Regions from separate parts of the Methylobacterium sp. J-059 genome, predicted to be linked through region 4. Evidence: predicted binding sites of a transcription regulator. Region 4 holds the regulator's gene; each other region holds the start of a gene.

Region 1 (4,246 bases), on a different contig from region 4:
GCCGGTCGTCGTCGACCACGAGGACGTGCGGCGCCCCGTCGGAGAGCTCGGTGCGGGCATGGGCGGCCATCAGGCGGCCCCGCCGCCGCGGCGGGCCATCAGGCGGCGCACCACCGCGCGCTCGTCGGGCTCGATCATCGCCATCAGGAAGCTCTCGGGGGCGGCCGCATCCTCCGGCGAGGCCAGCGCGCGGGCCAGCCGCCGCGCCTGCACGCGGGTGAGGTCGGCGGCCAGCGCCGCGCCGCTCGGCGTGCAGGTGAGCAGGCGCTGGCGCCGGTCCTGGGTGCCGGGCCGCTGGGCGATGTAGCCCTGGCCGATCAGGTCCTTCAGCACCCGGTTGAGGCTCTGCTTGGTGATGCGCAGGATGTCGAGCAATTCGGCGATGGTCAGGCCGGGATAGCGGTCGACGAAGTGCAGCACCCGGTGGTGCGCCCGGCCGAAGCCGTACTCGGCCAGGATCCGGTCCGGATCGCCGACGAAGTCGCGATAGGCGAAGAACAGGAGCTCGATCAGGTCGTCGCTGCTGCAGGCGGCGGCCGGCTCGGCGGCGTCCTTGCGTTCGCGGAGGGCGGGAGATGTCACGTGCGGCCCGGGTCCGGTTGCGGCGCGAAGGGCGGGAGAGGAGACGAACGTCGGCGCGAAGGACGTCGGAGCGGAGAGGATGGGAAGGAGGAGCGCGCGCGCGATATACGTCAGTGTCGTTGACATATTCCAGGCCGGTTGGTACCCGTCAACCCCGCCGGCGCCGCCCGCATGCGCGCCCATCGACATCGTCCCCGCCGAAGGGCCCGCAGGTTGCGCGGGCCGCGACGATTTCCAGGAAGACGTTCCCATGTCCGTGATCCCGTTCGACGAGCGCGAGGGCACCATCTGGTTCGACGGCGCCATGGTGCCGTGGCGGGACGCCAAGATCCACGTGCTGAGCCACGGGCTGCATTACGGCTCGTCGGTGTTCGAGGGCGAGCGCGCCTATGGCGGGGTGATCTTCAAGAGCCTCGCCCATGCCGAGCGCCTGCGCCGCTCCGCCGAGCTGCTCGACTTCGCGGTGCCGTATTCGGCCGCCGAGATCGTCGCGGCCAAGGAGGCCGTGCTCAAGGTCAGCGGCCTGCAGGACGCGTATCTCCGCCCGGTCGCCTGGCGCGGCTCGGAGATGATGGGCGTCTCGGCCCAGGGCAACACCATCCACCTGGCGATCGCCGCCTGGGAATGGCCGAGCTACTTCGACGCCGCCACCAAGATGAAGGGCATCCGCCTCGACATCGCCGAGTATCGCCGGCCCGATCCCCGCACCGCCCCCTGCGCCTCGAAGGCGGCGGGCCTGTACATGATCTGCACGATCTCCAAGCACCGGGCCGAGAACAAGGGCTATGCCGACGCGCTGATGCTCGACTTCGAGGACAACGTCGCCGAGTGCACCGGCGCCAACGTGTTCTTCATCCGCGACGGGGCGATCCACACCCCCACCGCCGACCGCTTCCTCAACGGCATCACCCGGCAGACGGTGATCGAGCTGGCCCGCCGCCGCGGCCTCGCGGTCACCGAGCGCCGCATCCGCCCCGAGGAGATGGCCGACTTCTCGGAATGCTTCATCACCGGCTCGGCCGCCGAGGTCACCCCGGTCTCCGAGATCGGGCCCTACCGGTTCGCGCCGGGCGCGATCACCCGCACGCTGATGGACGACTACCTCGCCGAGGTGCAGCCGCAGGCGCGCGCAGCCTGAAGGTTCGCGCGGCCTGGGGCGTCTTATCCCCCGCCGGTTCCGGCCGGCGGGGAACCTCGGGGATGCGGGCCGCGTTCTGACGGAACATTCCATGAACGCGTGAGTGCCCGATGACCAAGGCCGCTGCCAAGACCACGGCGAAGTCCGATTCGAAGTCCGACACGAAGTCCGCTTCGAACGAGAACCCGAAGACCGACCCGAAGGACGTGTCGAACCAGATCAAGGATCCCGACCAGTGGACCACGGGCGGCGAGCCGATGACCGGTGCGCAGGCCTCCTATCTCAAGACCCTGTCGGAGGAGACCAAGGAGCCCGAGGCGTTCGATCCCGACATCGACAAGGCCGAGGCCTCCAAGCGCATCGACGCCCTGCGCAAGGAAGCCGGCCACGGCTGAGCGGAGCGAAGGCGCCCGCGGGGCCCGCTCCCGACGGGTCGCCCGAGCGCCCATCCCCTCTCGCCGCAAGCGGGGGAGGGGACCCGCAAAACGGCCGGTCGCACGGATCCTGCTTCGGCGGATGCCGCGACGGTCGCCCGTCGCCGATCGAGTTAAAACATCCTCAAGGTCGCGCGGGTAGGGTCGCCGTGTGCCGGTTCGGCCGAGGAAGGCGATCATCGATGTCGAGGACGGTCGTCGAACTGTCGAAAGGGGCCGGAGCCGTGCCGCCGAAGCGCCGCTTCGCCGCCGACGCGCGCGGCGCGACGAGCATCGAGTACGCCCTGATCTCGGGGCTGGTCTTCCTGGCCATCGTCGGCAGCCTGCGCCTCTACGCGTCCAAGGTCAGCACCGTCTACCAGACCATCGGAAACGCGGTCAGCCAGAACTGACCAACCTCAGCGCGTCCCCGGCCGACCCTTGCGCGACCGGTGCGACGCGTCCGGCTCCGAGGCGGGGTCGGCGTTCGGCGTCGTGCCCGAGGGCTTGGCCGCGGCCGCCTTGGCGGGGTCGGCCTCGGCCCAGAACGCCTCGAACAGGCCCTGCATCGCCTTGACGTTCTGTTCCTGAACCTCGGCGCCGGTCTTCAGCATCTGCTGGAACATGCCGCCGGCGGCATCGGGTTCCGGCTTCGGTGCGGGCTTCGAGACCTGGGGCTTCGAGACCGGGGGCCTGGCGGCCTGCTTCTGCGCCTCCGGCGCGGCCTGCGCCGGGACGAACGCCTTCATCATCTCGGCCCAGCCCGGCGCGACCGCGAACGGCGAGGGCGCCGGGGCGGGCGCCGGCTTGGCCTCCGGAGCCTGCTGGTTCAGCAGCATGTGGACGATGCTCGCGACCACCGCGCCGGCCATCATCGGCAGCATCTGGCGCAGCACCTGCGAGCCGACGCCGCTGGCCGAGGAGGCCTGCTGCAGGATCGCCTGGGTGAGGGCCGGCGAGCCGAAAATCTGCCCGAGCATGGTCTCGGCCGGGCTGGGTGCCGGGCTCGCGGCGGGGCGGGCGCCGGCCAGCCCGAACATCTGCGACAGGCCGGTCGGGTCGGGGACGGCGCTGCGCTGCAGCCCGAGCGCGAAGGCCGGCATCAGGGCCTCCATCGCCCGGCGCGTCTGCTCGGGGGTGAGGCCGAACTGCTGGGCCACACTCTGCATCCCGGCGCCGTTCTGGGCCTGAAGCATGTCGAGCGGGTTGAACATCACGCGGCCTTGGTCTGTTCGCCGCGCGGAAAACCGCATCGCGGGCCGCGCGTTCCAAGTCTAGACCCTTATCGACGCCGCTGGCCAGTTGCCGGCCAACGTTCGGGCGCGTCCCGGCGCGATCGGTGCCGCGCATCCACCGGGGATCGCGTCCCGGCCGGGATGCCGGGGACGTCGCGCCTGCCGACGCGACGCGGCGCGCTACACCAGCGCGCCGCCATGGGCCGGGCCGGCGGCGACGCTCGCCTCGGGATCGGGCGCGCGCGCCGGCACCACGACGTCGCGCTCGAGCAGCGTGACCGTGCGGGCGGCCATCAGGATGCCGGCCAGCCCGAAGGCGAGCGAGCCGATGCCGACGCCGGCGAGAACCCCGCGCGGCCCGTACAGGGCGGCGCCCGCGAGCGCCGGCGGCATCGTGCCCAGCGTCGCCCGGCCCCAGTTGAGCAGGGTCGAGCGGAACGGGAAGCCGAGGTTGTTGAACGCGGCGTTGGCCAGGAACAGCAGGCCGTTGAAGAACCACACCCCGCCGCTGACGAGGCAGAAGAAGCCGAACAGGTCGGCGGCGACCCCGTCGAGCGCGAACAGCCGCATCAGCGGGCCGCGGGCAAGCACCAGGGCGGCCCACACCACCGCCACGTAGAGGAAGGTCACGAGCGCGCCGTCGCGGAGCACGCCGCGCATCCGGTCGAAGCGGCGGGCGCCCCAGTTCTGGCCGAGGATCGGGCCGATCGAGCCCGACAGGGCGAACAGCCCGCCGAAGGCCACCGGGGTGAGCCGGTCGATCACCACGTTGGCCGCCACCGCCACCGCGCCGTAGCGGGCCAGCACGTGGGCGAGGAAGGCGCTCGCCACCGACGGCGCGAGGTTGGTGAGCACCGCCGGCAGCGCGATCCGGAACA
Region 2 (4,246 bases), on a different contig from region 4:
CAGGTGCCGTCGTCGAGCGCCCAGACCGCGGCGTCGTCCGCGGTCTCGTTGCCGACGAGCAGGCGCTCGAACGGGCCGGCGATCGGCTGGTCGGCGAGCAGCGACCGCAGGATCGCCGGGTCGAGCTTGCAGCCGCAGCCGCCGCCGTGGGCGAGGCTGGTGAGGCGGACGGGGGTCGCATCCATGAGGGCACCGCGCGTTCGAACGGACAGGGGTCGCTGGTCGGTGCCGATACCATGGATCGCGGGTTCGGCGCGCCTCGGCCCGCGCGCCGCACGCCGGGAAGGATGGGACAATCGCGGGCGGGCGCCCATATTCCGGTCGTTCAACCCGGAGACGGCCCGATGCCCGATACGCCCGCCCGCAGCTTCGTCCCCCTGTCGATCGCGGTGCTGACCGTCTCGGACACGCGCCGGCCGGAGGACGACCGCTCCGGCGACACCCTGGTGCAGCGGCTGACCGAGGCCGGCCACAAACTCGCGGCGCGCGCGATCGTGCCGGACGAGGCGACGGCGATCCGCGGGACGGTCGAGAGCTGGACGCGTGATCCCGGAATCGACGTGGTGATCACCACCGGCGGCACCGGCTTCACCGGCCGCGACGTCACGCCCGAGGCGCTGGAGCCGCTGTTCGAGAAGCGGATGGACGGCTTCTCGGCGGTGTTCCACCGCATCTCCTACGACAAGATCGGCACCTCGACGCTGCAGTCGCGGGCGACGGCCGGGGTCGCCAACGCCACCTACGTCTTCGTGCTGCCGGGCTCGCCGGGCGCCTGCCGCGACGCCTGGGACGGGATCCTGGTCAGCCAGCTCGACTACCGGCACCGCCCCTGCAACTTCGTCGAGATCATGCCGCGCCTGGACGAGCACCTGCGGCGGGGCGCCTCGCTCACGGCCTGAGGATCACATCCGGTCGATCCGCGCGATCAGGCGCCGCGGCACCAGCCGCGGGGCGAAGGTTCCGATCTCGGTGAGGCGATCGCGGCGGACGAGGTCGCCGGGCCGCGCCGCACCCGCGCCGAGCAGCGCCTCGGCCCGAATGGCCAGCCGCGTCGCCAGCCCGGCATGCGGGCGGGACAATCGCCCCAGGGCGTCGGCCGGCGCTGTGCCGACGAAGCGGTCGAGGGTGCGGATCCAGCCGTCGCCGGGCACGTCGCCCGCCTCCAGGCACAGCACCCAATCGCGGCGCGCGACCGCCGCGCCGGCGAACCACCGGTCCGATCCGCGCGGCGGCACCACCAGGGTCGCGCCGGTCGCGTCGGCGATCGTGTCGACCGCCTCGCCCATCGCGGCGGCGACGATCACGGCGTCGCCCACGAGCCCGGCGGCCACGCCTCCGACGAGGGCGCCCAGGGTGTCGGCCAGACGGTCGATCGCATCGGCGTCGCCGGGGTCGGCGACATGAACCAGGGCGGAGATCATGGCCGCGCATACCGTATTTTCGCCGGGCGCGGACAGGCCGGCTCGACGCGGCGGCCCAGCGTTGCACCACAGCCACAGAGCGCGAGAAACTGCCTAAAATCGAGGCGTATCCGGTCGACCATGTTCCTGTTATGTTCCATGTGAAACACGCTTCTCCGGGGTGCTGCTAGTCCGATGTCCACACCCCGTCCTCCGCTCGGCGCCGAATCCACGCCGCGACGCCGGCTCGCCGCGACGTCGGAAACGCTGCGCGGCCGGGGCGCCACCGCCAACCCGGGCGGGCGCTTCGAGGCGATCCGCCGCGAGGCCGCCGACGACGGCTGGCCGGCGGACGAGCCCGCACCGGCCAGACGCACAGAGGTGACGCTGGAGCGAGCGAGCGGGATCATCTCCCGCAACACCTCGCCCGACATCTCGTTCGACCGCTCGATCAACCCCTATCGCGGCTGCGAGCACGGCTGCGTCTACTGCTTCGCCCGGCCGAACCACGCCTATGCCGGCCTGTCGCCCGGGCTCGACTTCGAGACGAAGCTCTTCGCCAAGCCGGACGCCGCGCGCCTGCTCGAGCGGGAGCTGTCGGCGCCGGGCTACGCGCCGCGGACCATCGCTCTCGGAACGGCGACCGACCCGTATCAGCCGATCGAGCGCGAGCACCGCATCACCCGGGAGATCCTCGAGGTGCTGGCCCGCCTGCGCCATCCCGTCGGCATCGTGACGAAGTCGAACCTCGTCACCCGCGACATCGACATCCTGGCCGGGATGGCGGAGCGGAACCTCGTGAAGGTGGCGATGTCGGTGACGACCCTCGATCCGGTGCTCGCCCGGAAGATGGAGCCGCGCGCGCCGCATCCGCGCAAGCGCCTGGAGGCGATCCGGGCGCTCAGCCGAGCCGGCGTGCCGGTGATGGTGATCGTCGCGCCGATCATCCCCTCGCTCAACGATCACGAGATCGAGGCGATCCTGACGGAGGCCCGCGCCTGCGGCGCGCGGGAGGCGAACCACGTGCTGCTGCGCCTGCCGCACGAGCTGAAGGACCTCGTCGCCGACTGGTTCGCCGAGCACTATCCCGGGCGGCAGCGCCACGTGTTCTCCCTGGTCGAGCAGGCCCGCGGCGGCCGCGAATACGATGCCACGTTCGGCAAGCGGATGACCGGGGAGGGCGCCTACGCCGGCCTGATCGCGACGCGGATGCGGCTGGCCAAGGCGCGTCTCGGCTATGCGCAGACCCAAATCACCCTCGACGCCTCGGCCTTCGCCAAGCCCGGCGAGCAGTTCTCGCTGCTGTGACGGGGGCGAAGGCGGCGATCGAGCAATGCTCCGCGGCGGCAGGACGGCTGAATCGTTTTGGCATCGACGGACGACCTCAGGCATCTCGCAAACGAACGCGACCTAATCGGCGCCCGCGATGTTCGCTCCGCCATCGCCGTACGCCCGCGTGAAACTCAGCCGGTGATGCGGGCTGCGGCCGTGGGTCCTGAGGCCGGCGAGGTGCACCGGGGCGCCGTAGCCGACGTTACGCTCCCAGCCGTAATGCGGGTGGCGCCGGGCCAGCACCCGCATCAGCGCATCGCGAAACGTCTTGGCGACGATGGAGGCGGCGGCGATCTGCGGCACCGCGCGGTCGCCGCCGACGACCGCACGGCAGGGCTGCGGCAGGCCGGGAACCGCGTCCCGCCCGTCAACCAGCACCGGCGCATCGAGGGCGAGCCGCAGCACCGCCCGGCGCATCGCGTCGAGGGTGGCGACGCGGACGTTGACCCGGTCGATCAATGCCCGGGATCCCGCCGCGACCGCGACGCGGCCCTGCGCGCGGATCAGCGGCGTCAGGATCTCGCGCAGCGGTTCCTTGACCCGCTTGCTGTCGTCGAGGCGGGCGAGCAGGTCCGGCGGGATCGCAATCGGATCGAACCACACCGCCGCGACGACCACCGGGCCGCACAGGGCGCCGCGCCCGACCTCGTCGCAGCCGATGACGGCGGGGTAGTCGGCGGCGCAGGCGGGATCGAAGGGGGGCACGGGGCGGGTCGGGTCCGAAGGGGCGGCGACCCATCGCATTCCTCGGCCGGCCCGTCACCCTCTCAACCCGTCACCTCATCAGCCAAGCAGGGCCGCCTCGGCGCCGGCCGGCACGCGCAGATCGGCCGCCTGGGCGTGGGCGCTCTCGATGTTGCCGAAGAACTGGCGGGCGCTCTCGGCCCAGGTCCGGCGGAGGGCCTCCGCGCGGCATTGCCCGCGCGGAACGGCGACGGCGGCGAGGCATGCCGCGCGCAGGTCGGCGTCGAGCACCCCGGCCCCGGTCCCAGCGACCACGTCGAGGGGGCCGGTGACCGGGTAGGCCGCCACGGGCAGGCCGCAGGCCATCGCCTCGAGCAGCACGATGCCGAAGGTGTCGGTGAGGCTCGGGAACACGAACACGTCGCTCGCCGCGTAGAGCGCGGACAGCTCCGCGCCGGTGCGGGTGCCGAGGAAGCGGGCCTGCGGGTGGGCGGTCGCGAGCCGGGCGCGGTCGGGCCCGTCGCCGATCACCACCTTGCTGCCCGGCAGGTCGAGACTGAGGAAGGCGGCGACGTTCTTCTCGACCGCGACGCGGCCGACGAAGAGAAAGATCGGGCGCGGCAGCCCCGCGAGCGCAGGGGGAACCTCCGCGGAAGGATCGGCCGGGCGGAACAGGTCGGTGTCGACGCCCCGCGTCCAGCGCATCAGTTTGCGGAAGCCGCGGCCGGCGAGCTCGCGCTCGAGCGAGGCGGTGCTGACCATGGTGCCGCTGGCCGCCCGGTGAAAGCGCCGCAGCCAGGCGTAGCTCCACGCCTCGGGGATCGGCGCCC
Region 3 (4,246 bases), on a different contig from region 4:
AATATGCGCCAGGGGTCGGTGAGGACCCTTGGCGCGCTGTCGGCAGAGGAGCACCCCTGTTGAGGCAGGCGCGCTCGTACCTACTGATCTGACGAGAACGTCAGGCGATGTGAGCCTTCGACGGTGGATTGGCGCGTCGTCGACGAACGGATGAGCGTGATGCTCAGCCTCGTCAGCAGCCCCCGGGCCGTTCGAAGTGGCGCGCTTCTAGCCTCCATCGCCCGAGGGGTCAATGGTTTCCGGCCGATTATCTCGCATCCGACGAGAGGTTAAGGTTTTGTGCGGGACGGTTGCCCGAAGCGATCCGCCTCCGGGTCTCCGTGCCGGTTGACGCGCCCGGCGAGCGTGCGAATGTCGTGGTCTGCGTACCGCGAGGCCGCGGCTCGTGCCGTCGGGCCTGTGCAGACCGGTCGGGGCGTTACCTTGGCGGCGGCTATTCCAGCCGGCGCTCGGGCGGGTGGCGATCACCTCCGCGCCCATCCGGACGCGTTCCCTGATCACTTCGGCCTCCCATCGCCCGCGCGAGGCCGGCACTTGCTCGTCGGGTGGGCGGCCTCGTCAGCGCGGCGCACCGTGCCGGATCGGGGCAGGTCGGGCACGGCCCGCTTCGACAGCGCTCACGGAAGATTAAAGCGATTCGTCGAATTGTCCGCTTCGTCGGGACGGCGCGATGCGCACCCGACCATGCGATGTGGCGACGGTCAGGGTGATGCGTATGGGTAGCGTTTCGAGTGCGGCCGAGAACGTCGTCCCCTTCCGGCGGATCGCCGCCGCGGGCCGGCCTCTGCCGTACGAGGGCGGCGTCCGCGAGGGGCAGGCCCGGCGCCGGTCCGAGCAGCGCGCGCTGATGGATGCGGTCTATGCCACGGGGACGCTCACGGTGGCGGCGGGCGACCGCGAGACCAAGCTGATCGCGTCCCGGCTGCAGGTCTACGGCTTCCTCACCGTCGAGGAGGTCGAGCCGGAAGGCTCGCTGCGCCGCCTGCGTCCCTCGGAGGCGATCCGCGCCCGGGCCGAGCGGCCGTGGCGCCTGTCGAAGCCGGCCTATGCCGGGCTCTCCGTGAGCATCCCGACGATCGACGACTTCCTGTTCGAGCCGGCCGGCTTTTCGGCGTGAGCCTTCGCGACGTCTGAGCCGAGGCGTCGGTCCGTCCGGCATTCCCCATTCGGGGCTTCATAACGAAGAAGCGCGCCGCCCTCCCGGGCCGGCGCGCTTCTTCGTTTCGGTGTGCCGCTTCGGAGGGGCGGTGCGGACTACGCCTCGCCCTCGTCGAGCTCGTCCTCGGTCGGCTTGGCGTTCTCCAAGATCTTCTCGGCGACGAGCCCCGAATTCTGCCGGATCGACGTCTCGATCTTGCCCGCGATCTCGGGGTTGTCGCGCAGGAAGCCCTTGGAGTTCTCGCGGCCCTGGCCGAGCCGCTGGCTGTTGTAGGAGAACCAGGCGCCGGACTTCTCGACGATGCCGGCCTTGACGCCGAGATCGATCAGCTCGCCGACCTTCGACACGCCCTCGCCGAACATGATGTCGAACTCGACCTGCTTGAACGGCGGCGCGACCTTGTTCTTCACGACCTTGACGCGGACCTGGTTGCCGATCGCCTCGTCGCGGTCCTTGAGGGTCGAGATGCGGCGGATGTCGAGACGGACCGAGGCGTAGAACTTCAGCGCGTTGCCGCCCGTGGTCGTCTCCGGGCTGCCGTACATCACGCCGATCTTCATCCGGATCTGGTTGATGAAGATCACCATGCACTTCGAGCGCGAGATCGAGCCGGTGAGCTTGCGCAGCGCCTGGCTCATCAGGCGGGCCTGGAGGCCGGGCTGGCTGTCGCCCATCTCGCCCTCGATCTCGGCGCGCGGCGTCAGCGCCGCCACCGAATCGACCACCAGCACGTCGATCGCGCCGGAGCGCACCAGCGTATCGGTGATCTCGAGCGCCTGCTCGCCGGTGTCGGGCTGCGAGATCAGCAGGTCGTCGAGCTGGACGCCGAGCTTGCGCGCGTAGACCGGGTCGAGGGCGTGCTCGGCGTCGACGAAGGCGCAGACGCCGCCCTTCTTCTGGGCCTCGGCGATGGTGTGGAGCGCGAGCGTGGTCTTGCCCGACGATTCCGGCCCGTAGATCTCGATGACGCGGCCGCGCGGCAGGCCGCCGACGCCGAGCGCGATGTCGAGGCCGAGCGACCCGGTGGAGACGGTCTCGACCTCCGCCACCTTGTCGTTCTTGCCGAGCCGCATGATCGAGCCCTTGCCGAAGGCCCGCTCGATCTGGGACAGCGCGGCGTCGATCGCCTTCGCCTTGTCCTTGTCCACCATGCCGGGGGTTTCCACCACTTTCAGTGCGGCCTGAGCCATCGTGCGGCATCCTTATGCAGGGGTTGGGCGCGCATCTCAATGCGCTGGAACCTGCATTTGATGTACCCGTTTTGTTCTCATCGAGCAAGGGCGGAATCGGCTCGCCGAGGAGACTTTTCCGCGCCTGCCCGCCGCCTCACGGCTCGGCCATCGTCGCCTTCACCGTCTCGACGAGCTGCTTCAGGCTGAAGGGCTTGGGCAGGAAGTTGAAGGTCTCGCCTTCCGGCAGGTTCTTGCGGAAGGCGTCCTCGGCATAGCCGGAGACGAAGATCACCTTGAGCTCCGGCAGGTGCTTGCGGATCTCGCGCAGCAGGGTCGGGCCGTCCATCTCCGGCATCACCACGTCCGAGACGACGAGGTCGATCTGGTGGCCGCCCTCGCGCACGATGTGCAGCGCGTCGATGCCGGAGGCGGCCTCGAGCACGGTGTAGCCGCGGGCCGACAGCGCGCGGCTGTTGACGGCGCGGACCGGATCCTCGTCCTCCACGAGCAGGATCACCCCTTGCCCGGTATGATCGGCCGAGGGTTTTCGCGGGGGCGTTTTCGGAGCCGGCGGCGCGGGCGGATCGCCGACGAGGACGAAGCTTTCGCCCGGCGCCTGCGCTGCGGTGGCGGGAGCGGACGCGTCGGCCGTCGGGCTCGGCAGCGCCGGCGTCGGCGCCGGCTCGGGCAGCGCTGCCGGCTCGTGGCGCGGCAGGTAGATCCGGAAGCTCGTGCCCTCACCCACGGTCGACTGCACGTCGATGGTGCCGCCCGACTGCTTGACGATGCCGAACACCGTCGAGAGGCCGAGGCCGGTCCCCTTGCCGATCTCCTTGGTGGTGAAGAACGGCTCGAAGATCTTCTCCATCAGGTCGGCCGGGATGCCCTCGCCGGTGTCGAGCACCTCGATCAGCACGTGGTCGCCGGCCGGCGCGCCGCCGCGCCCGTCGGGCTTCGCCGCGGCGCCCGGGTCGAGCACGTTGGCGGTGCGGATCAGCAGGCGGCCGCCGCCGGGCATCGCGTCGCGGGCGTTGACCGCGAGGTTCACGATCACCTGCTCGAACTGGTTCACGTCGGCCTTCACCGGCCAGATGTCGCGCCCGTGCTTGAGGTCGAGCCCGACCCGCTCGCCGAGCAGGCGCTTCAGCAGCAGCGTCAGCTCCGAAAGCGCCTCCCCGACGTTCATCACCTCGGGGCGCAGCGTCTGGCGGCGGGAGAACGCCAGGAGCTGGCGCACGAGGCCCGCCGCCCGGTTGGCGTTCTGCTTGATCTGCATGATGTCCTGGAAGGCCGGATCGGTCGGCTTGTGGCTCGCGAGCAGCAGGTCCGAGTAGCCGATGATCGCCTGGAGGACGTTGTTGAAGTCGTGCGCGATGCCGCCGGCGAGCTGGCCGACGGTGTCCATCTTCTGGGTTTGGGCGATCTGCTGCTCGAGCTGGCGCTGGGCCGTGGTGTCGAGGGCGTAGAGGATCAGCGGCTCGCGATCGGCCTCCTCCGGCTCCTGGCCCGGAGCGCCCTCCCCGCCGGCGGGGCTGAGCCAGACCCGCGCCGAGCGGTTGGCATTGCCCATCAGCATCACCTCGATCGGCTCGATCTCGGAGAGCCCGCTCGCCGCCTTGGCGAGCGCTGCATCGAGGGCCGGGCGGTCGCGCTCGACCACCGATTCGGCGACGTTCGGCTCCTCGGCGCCGGCGGCCGAATCGGCCACCGCGTGCCGCGGCAGGGTACCGAACAGGCGCGCGAACGAGGCGTTCGCCCGCGCGATCCGGCCGGAGCGGTCCAGCGTCGCGATCGCGATCGGCGAGTTGTTGAGGAAGCGCGCGAGCCGCACCTCGGCGGCGCGCTGCGGCTCGTCGCTCTCGGCCCCGGCCGAGCGGTTGATGACGAAGGTCCGCGACGCGCCGGGCTTGCCGTC
Region 4 (4,246 bases):
CTCGCTCTGGGCGCCCCTCGTCGCAGCCGGCGCCTGCGCCGCGACCCTGCCGTTCCTCGGTGCCCGGCCCGCGGCGCTGGCCGTCGCCCTCGGGCTGATGGCGGCGCTCCTCGGCTTCGCGGCGAGCGCCCTGCGGGTCGCGCAGGTGGCGGCGCCGGTGCTGACCCGCACCATCATCGCGCCGCTCGAAGGCCTGATCGAATCGCTGGAGGAGCGTGAGGAGGGCGCCCGCCTGGTGGTGCGGGTCGCGAGCCTCGGCACGATGGCCGCGGCCGAGCGGCCGGTCCGGGTGCGCGTCTCGTTCAAGAAGGCGCCGCCCCTGCGGCCGGGCGACTTCATCGCCGCCACCGCCCGCCTGCTGCCGCCCCCCGAGGCGGCCCGCCCCGGCGGCTACGATTTCGCCCGCGACGCCTACTTCCGCGGGATCGGCGCGGTCGGCTCGCTCCTCGGCAAGATCGCGGTGAAGCCGCCGCCCGAGCCGGTGCCGTGGTCGCTCCGGCTCGCGGCCGCCGTGGACGACGCCCGCAACGCGCTGACCCGCAGGATCACCGACGCCAACGGCGGCCAGGCGGGCGCCGTCGCCGCCGCCCTGGTGACCGGCAAGCGCGGGCTGATCGCGCCGGCCACCAACGACACGCTGCGGGCGGCGGGGATCTACCACGTGGTCTCGATCTCAGGGCTCCACATGGTGCTGGCCGCCGGGGTCGTGTTCTGGCTCGTCCGCGCCGGCCTCGCCCTGGTGCCGTTCCTGGCGCTGGCCTGGCCGATCAAGAAGATCGCCGCGGCGCTGGCGATGGTCGGCGTCACCGCCTACTGCGTCTTCTCCGGCTGGGACATCGCGGCCGAGTGTTCCCTCGTGATGACCCTGATCATGCTCGGGGCGATCCTGGTCGATCGCCCGGCGCTCAGCATGCGCAACCTCGCTCTCGCCGCGCTCATCGCGCTCTCGCACGAGCCGGAAGGCTTGCTCGGCCCGAGCTTCCAGATGTCGTTCGGGGCGGTGGCCGGCCTCATCGCCTGCGCCCGCCTGATCGATGGAGGGATGTTCCGCCGCGACGGGGCCGGGCGGATCGGCCGGCTGATCGCGCTGTCGCTGACGACGGTGGTCGGCACCCTCGGCACGACGCTCGTGGCGCAGGTCGCGACCGCGCCCTTCGCCACCTACCACTTCCAGACCGTCCAACCCTTCGGGCTGATCGGCAACGCGCTCACCCTGCCGCTGGTCTCGCTCGCGGTGATGCCGGCGGCGGTGCTGGGCATCGTCGCCTACCCGTTCGCCCTCGACCAGCCGGTCTGGTGGCTGATGGGACTGGCGGTGCGCGGCATGCTGACCATCTCCGGCTGGATCCAGGGGCTCGGGCGCGCCAACGTCGTGGTCCCGGCCTTCGGCACCGCCGCGCTCGGGTGCCTCGCCGCGGGGCTGCTGCTCGCGACGCTCCCGGTCTCGCGCCTGCGCTGGCTCGCCCTGCCGCCGGCGCTGCTCGGGCTCGGCCTGGCGACGATGCCGGCCCGTTACGACATCTACGTCGACCGCCAGGGCAGCGGGGCGGCGGTGCGCCGCGCCGACGGCAGCCTCGTCGCCCTCGGGCGCCCGTCGAACTTCGTGCTGGAGCAGTGGCTGAAGGCCGACGGCGACGGCAGGCCGGGCGCGCAGGCGACGGGTGGTCCCGCCTGCGACCGGATCGGATGCACGCTTCGGTTGGCCGACGGGCGCGCGGTGGCGCTTCTGAAGGATCGCCGCGGCTTCGCGCAGGATTGCGCCAAGGCCTCGGTGCTGATCACGGCGCTCGCCGCACCGCCGGGCTGCGCCGCCGCCCTCGTCATCGATCGCGCCTACCTCGCCAGCCACGGCGCCGTGGCGATCCGCGTCGAGCCGAATGGCCTCATCCTGGCCGACACGCATGAGCCGGGACGGACGCTGCCGTGGCGCCCCGCGATGGTCCGTCCCCCGCCCCAGGGAACGGATGACGCGGCAGCGGGCGGATCGTCGCCCGCGGCCGAGCCCAAGCCGAAGGACGTCCCGTTCCAGGGCATGGCCGTACCGCCCCCCCGGGCGGAGGACGCCGACCCGGCACCCGACGATCCGGCCGCGGACGGCCCGAACCTGGAGATGCCGGGCGAGACCCTTCAGTAACGGCGCACGAGGCTGACCAGGCGGCCCTGGATCTGCACCCGATCCGGCCCGAGCACGCGGGTCTCGTAGGCCGGGTTCGCGGCTTCGAGCGCGATCGAGGAGCCGCGACGGCGCAGCCGCTTCAGCGTCGCCTCCTCGTCGTCGATCAGCGCCACGATGATGTCGCCGGTGTTGGCGGTGTCCTGCTTGCGGATGACCACGAGGTCGCCGTCGAGGATGCCCGCCTCGACCATCGAGTCGCCGCGGACCTCCAGGGCGTAGTGCTCGCCGCCGGCCAGGAAGTCCGGCGACATGGTGATCGCGTGGCTCTGGTTCTGGATCGCCGAGATCGGCGTGCCGGCCGCGATCCGGCCCATCACCGGGATCGACACCGCGCGACCGCTGTCGTCGACCATCTGCGTCGTGGAAGGACGCGGCGGCACGGCCTTCGAGCGCCCGCCCTCGACCACGCTCGGGGTGAACCGGCGCGGCGCGGCGGGAGCTGCCGGCACCGGGGCGGGCGCGCTGGAGCGGCCGGCGCCGTCGGGCATGCGCAGCACCTCGATCGCCCGAGCCCGATTCGGAAGCCGGCGCAGGAAGCCGCGCTCCTCCAGGGCGGTGATCAGCCGGTGGATGCCGGATTTCGACTTGAGATCGAGGGCGTCCTTCATCTCGTCGAACGACGGCGGAACCCCGTCCTCGCGCATCCGCTCGTCGATGAATCGCAGGAGATCCAGCTGTTTACGGGTCAGCATCGGCGCGGCTCGCAGGAATGCGCGGCCACACGAAGGTGGAGCCGCAGAAACAAAACACGAACACGTTAAACGTTCGTCAAGTGTTCCGCAAGGGTTCTCATCGGCCGATCCGACCGTTGCATCGAATTTCGTCGCGCGCCGAGCCCTTTTCGATCGCTGCGCTGCGGGGCTCAGCCCTCGAGGCTGCGGCGCACGGCGCGGGCGGTGACCGCCGAGACGCGCACGTTCGATTCCCGCGTCACGCCGGCGATGTGCGGGGTCAGGATGAGGTTCGGCACGTCGATCAGCGCCGCGCCGCCCGCGGCGTCCACGGGCTCCTGGGCGAACACGTCGAGCGCCGCCCCGCCGAGGTGCCCGGACCGAAGCGCCGCGGCGACGGCGGCCTCGTCCACGACGCCCCCGCGGGCGGCGTTGATCAGGATCGCGCCCGGCCGCATCCGGGCGATCGCCGCCGGCCCGATCATGTCGCGCGTCGCCTCGGTCAGCGGCACGTGCAGCGAGAGCACGTCGCTCGTTGCGACCAGCGCGTCAAGGGCCAGGCTCGCCACCGCGCCGTGCGCCGGGCGCCACGCGGCGTCGTCGGGCGCAAGGTGCGGGTCGAAGGCGGCGACGGTCATGTCGAGGGCCGCCGCACGGCGGGCGGTCTGGCGGGCGATCGCGCCGAAGCCGACGAGGCCGAGGCGCTTGCCGGCGATCTCGCGTCCCATCAGCGCGTTGCGCGGCCACGCGCCCGCGGCGACCTGCGCGCTCGCGGCGTAGGCGCCGCGCAGCAGCAGCAACGCGGTGCCGATCACGTACTCGGCCACCGCGCCGTCGTTGGCGCCGGTCGCGGGATGGACCGCGATCCCGCGGGCGGCGCAGGCGGCCAGATCGATGTTGTCGAGCCCGACGCCGAGGCGGCCCACCACCCTGAGGTCGGGTGCCGCCGCGAGCAGGCCCGCGCGCACCTGCGTGCGGTTGCGGACGATCAGCCCGGATGCGCCCGCGAGCGCCGCGCGCAGGGCGTCCGGCCGGTCGACCAGGGTCGGATCGTAGAGCGTCTCGAACCCCGCGAGCTCCGCCGCGATCGCGGCCTCGTCCATGAACTCGCTGATGACGACCTTGCGCATGGGGCGGCGATCCTTCTCCGCGGCCGGGCCGGTGCCGGCGGGCTTCCCGCTCTGCCGCGGCGTCCGGGCGACGTCGCGGCTGGGGGCATCGTCATCACGCAGCCGAGCGCGTCGGTAAAGGCGGCCGCGCCGCCTATCCGAGTGGGTGCGCCGATCGCAGCGCGATTAACCGCTTCGCAATGCCGCCCGGCGTAAGGTCCCGGGCATGAGGTGCGACCAGCGACAGCGCCTCCCGACATTGCGTGACCGACGCCGACGGCCGAGCCGGC

What was found. The regulator LexA, encoded in region 4, represses DNA repair genes until DNA is damaged. The targets are predictions, from matches to a motif close to TGTTCNNNNTGTGTTCNG.
Region 1: MKK55_RS24740 (DUF3072 domain-containing protein) is a predicted target of LexA. The motif match lies at 1,801-1,818, and genes of this name have one in related genera.
Region 2: MKK55_RS19295 (PA0069 family radical SAM protein) is a predicted target of LexA. The motif match lies at 1,543-1,560, and genes of this name have one in related genera.
Region 3: recA (recombinase RecA) is a predicted target of LexA. The motif match lies at 2,411-2,428, and genes of this name have one in related genera.

What each region holds. Positions count from the first base shown of each region.
Region 1 is NZ_JAKSYA010000160.1:29,769-34,014, reverse strand. It holds gene MKK55_RS24755 (response regulator) at 1-70, opposite strand, end outside; gene MKK55_RS24750 (MarR family winged helix-turn-helix transcriptional regulator) at 70-582, opposite strand; gene MKK55_RS24745 (branched-chain amino acid aminotransferase) at 833-1,720, shown strand; gene MKK55_RS24740 (DUF3072 domain-containing protein) at 1,831-2,115, shown strand; gene MKK55_RS24735 (Flp family type IVb pilin) at 2,337-2,546, shown strand; gene MKK55_RS24730 (DUF937 domain-containing protein) at 2,553-3,347, opposite strand; gene MKK55_RS24725 (MATE family efflux transporter) at 3,549-4,246, opposite strand, start outside.
Region 2 is NZ_JAKSYA010000133.1:22,272-26,517, forward strand. It holds gene selD (selenide, water dikinase SelD) at 1-185, opposite strand, end outside; gene moaB (molybdenum cofactor biosynthesis protein B) at 345-899, shown strand; gene MKK55_RS19290 (hypothetical protein) at 903-1,421, opposite strand; gene MKK55_RS19295 (PA0069 family radical SAM protein) at 1,596-2,708, shown strand; gene MKK55_RS19300 (ribonuclease HII) at 2,811-3,437, opposite strand; gene MKK55_RS19305 (glycosyltransferase family 4 protein) at 3,516-4,246, opposite strand, start outside.
Region 3 is NZ_JAKSYA010000108.1:61,563-65,808, forward strand. It holds gene MKK55_RS13470 (hypothetical protein) at 716-1,117, shown strand; gene recA (recombinase RecA) at 1,255-2,349, opposite strand; gene cckA (cell cycle histidine kinase CckA) at 2,486-4,246, opposite strand, start outside.
Region 4 is NZ_JAKSYA010000112.1:70,957-75,202, reverse strand. It holds gene MKK55_RS14835 (ComEC/Rec2 family competence protein) at 1-2,134, shown strand, start outside; gene lexA (transcriptional repressor LexA) at 2,128-2,868, opposite strand; gene MKK55_RS14825 (NAD(P)-dependent oxidoreductase) at 3,039-3,977, opposite strand.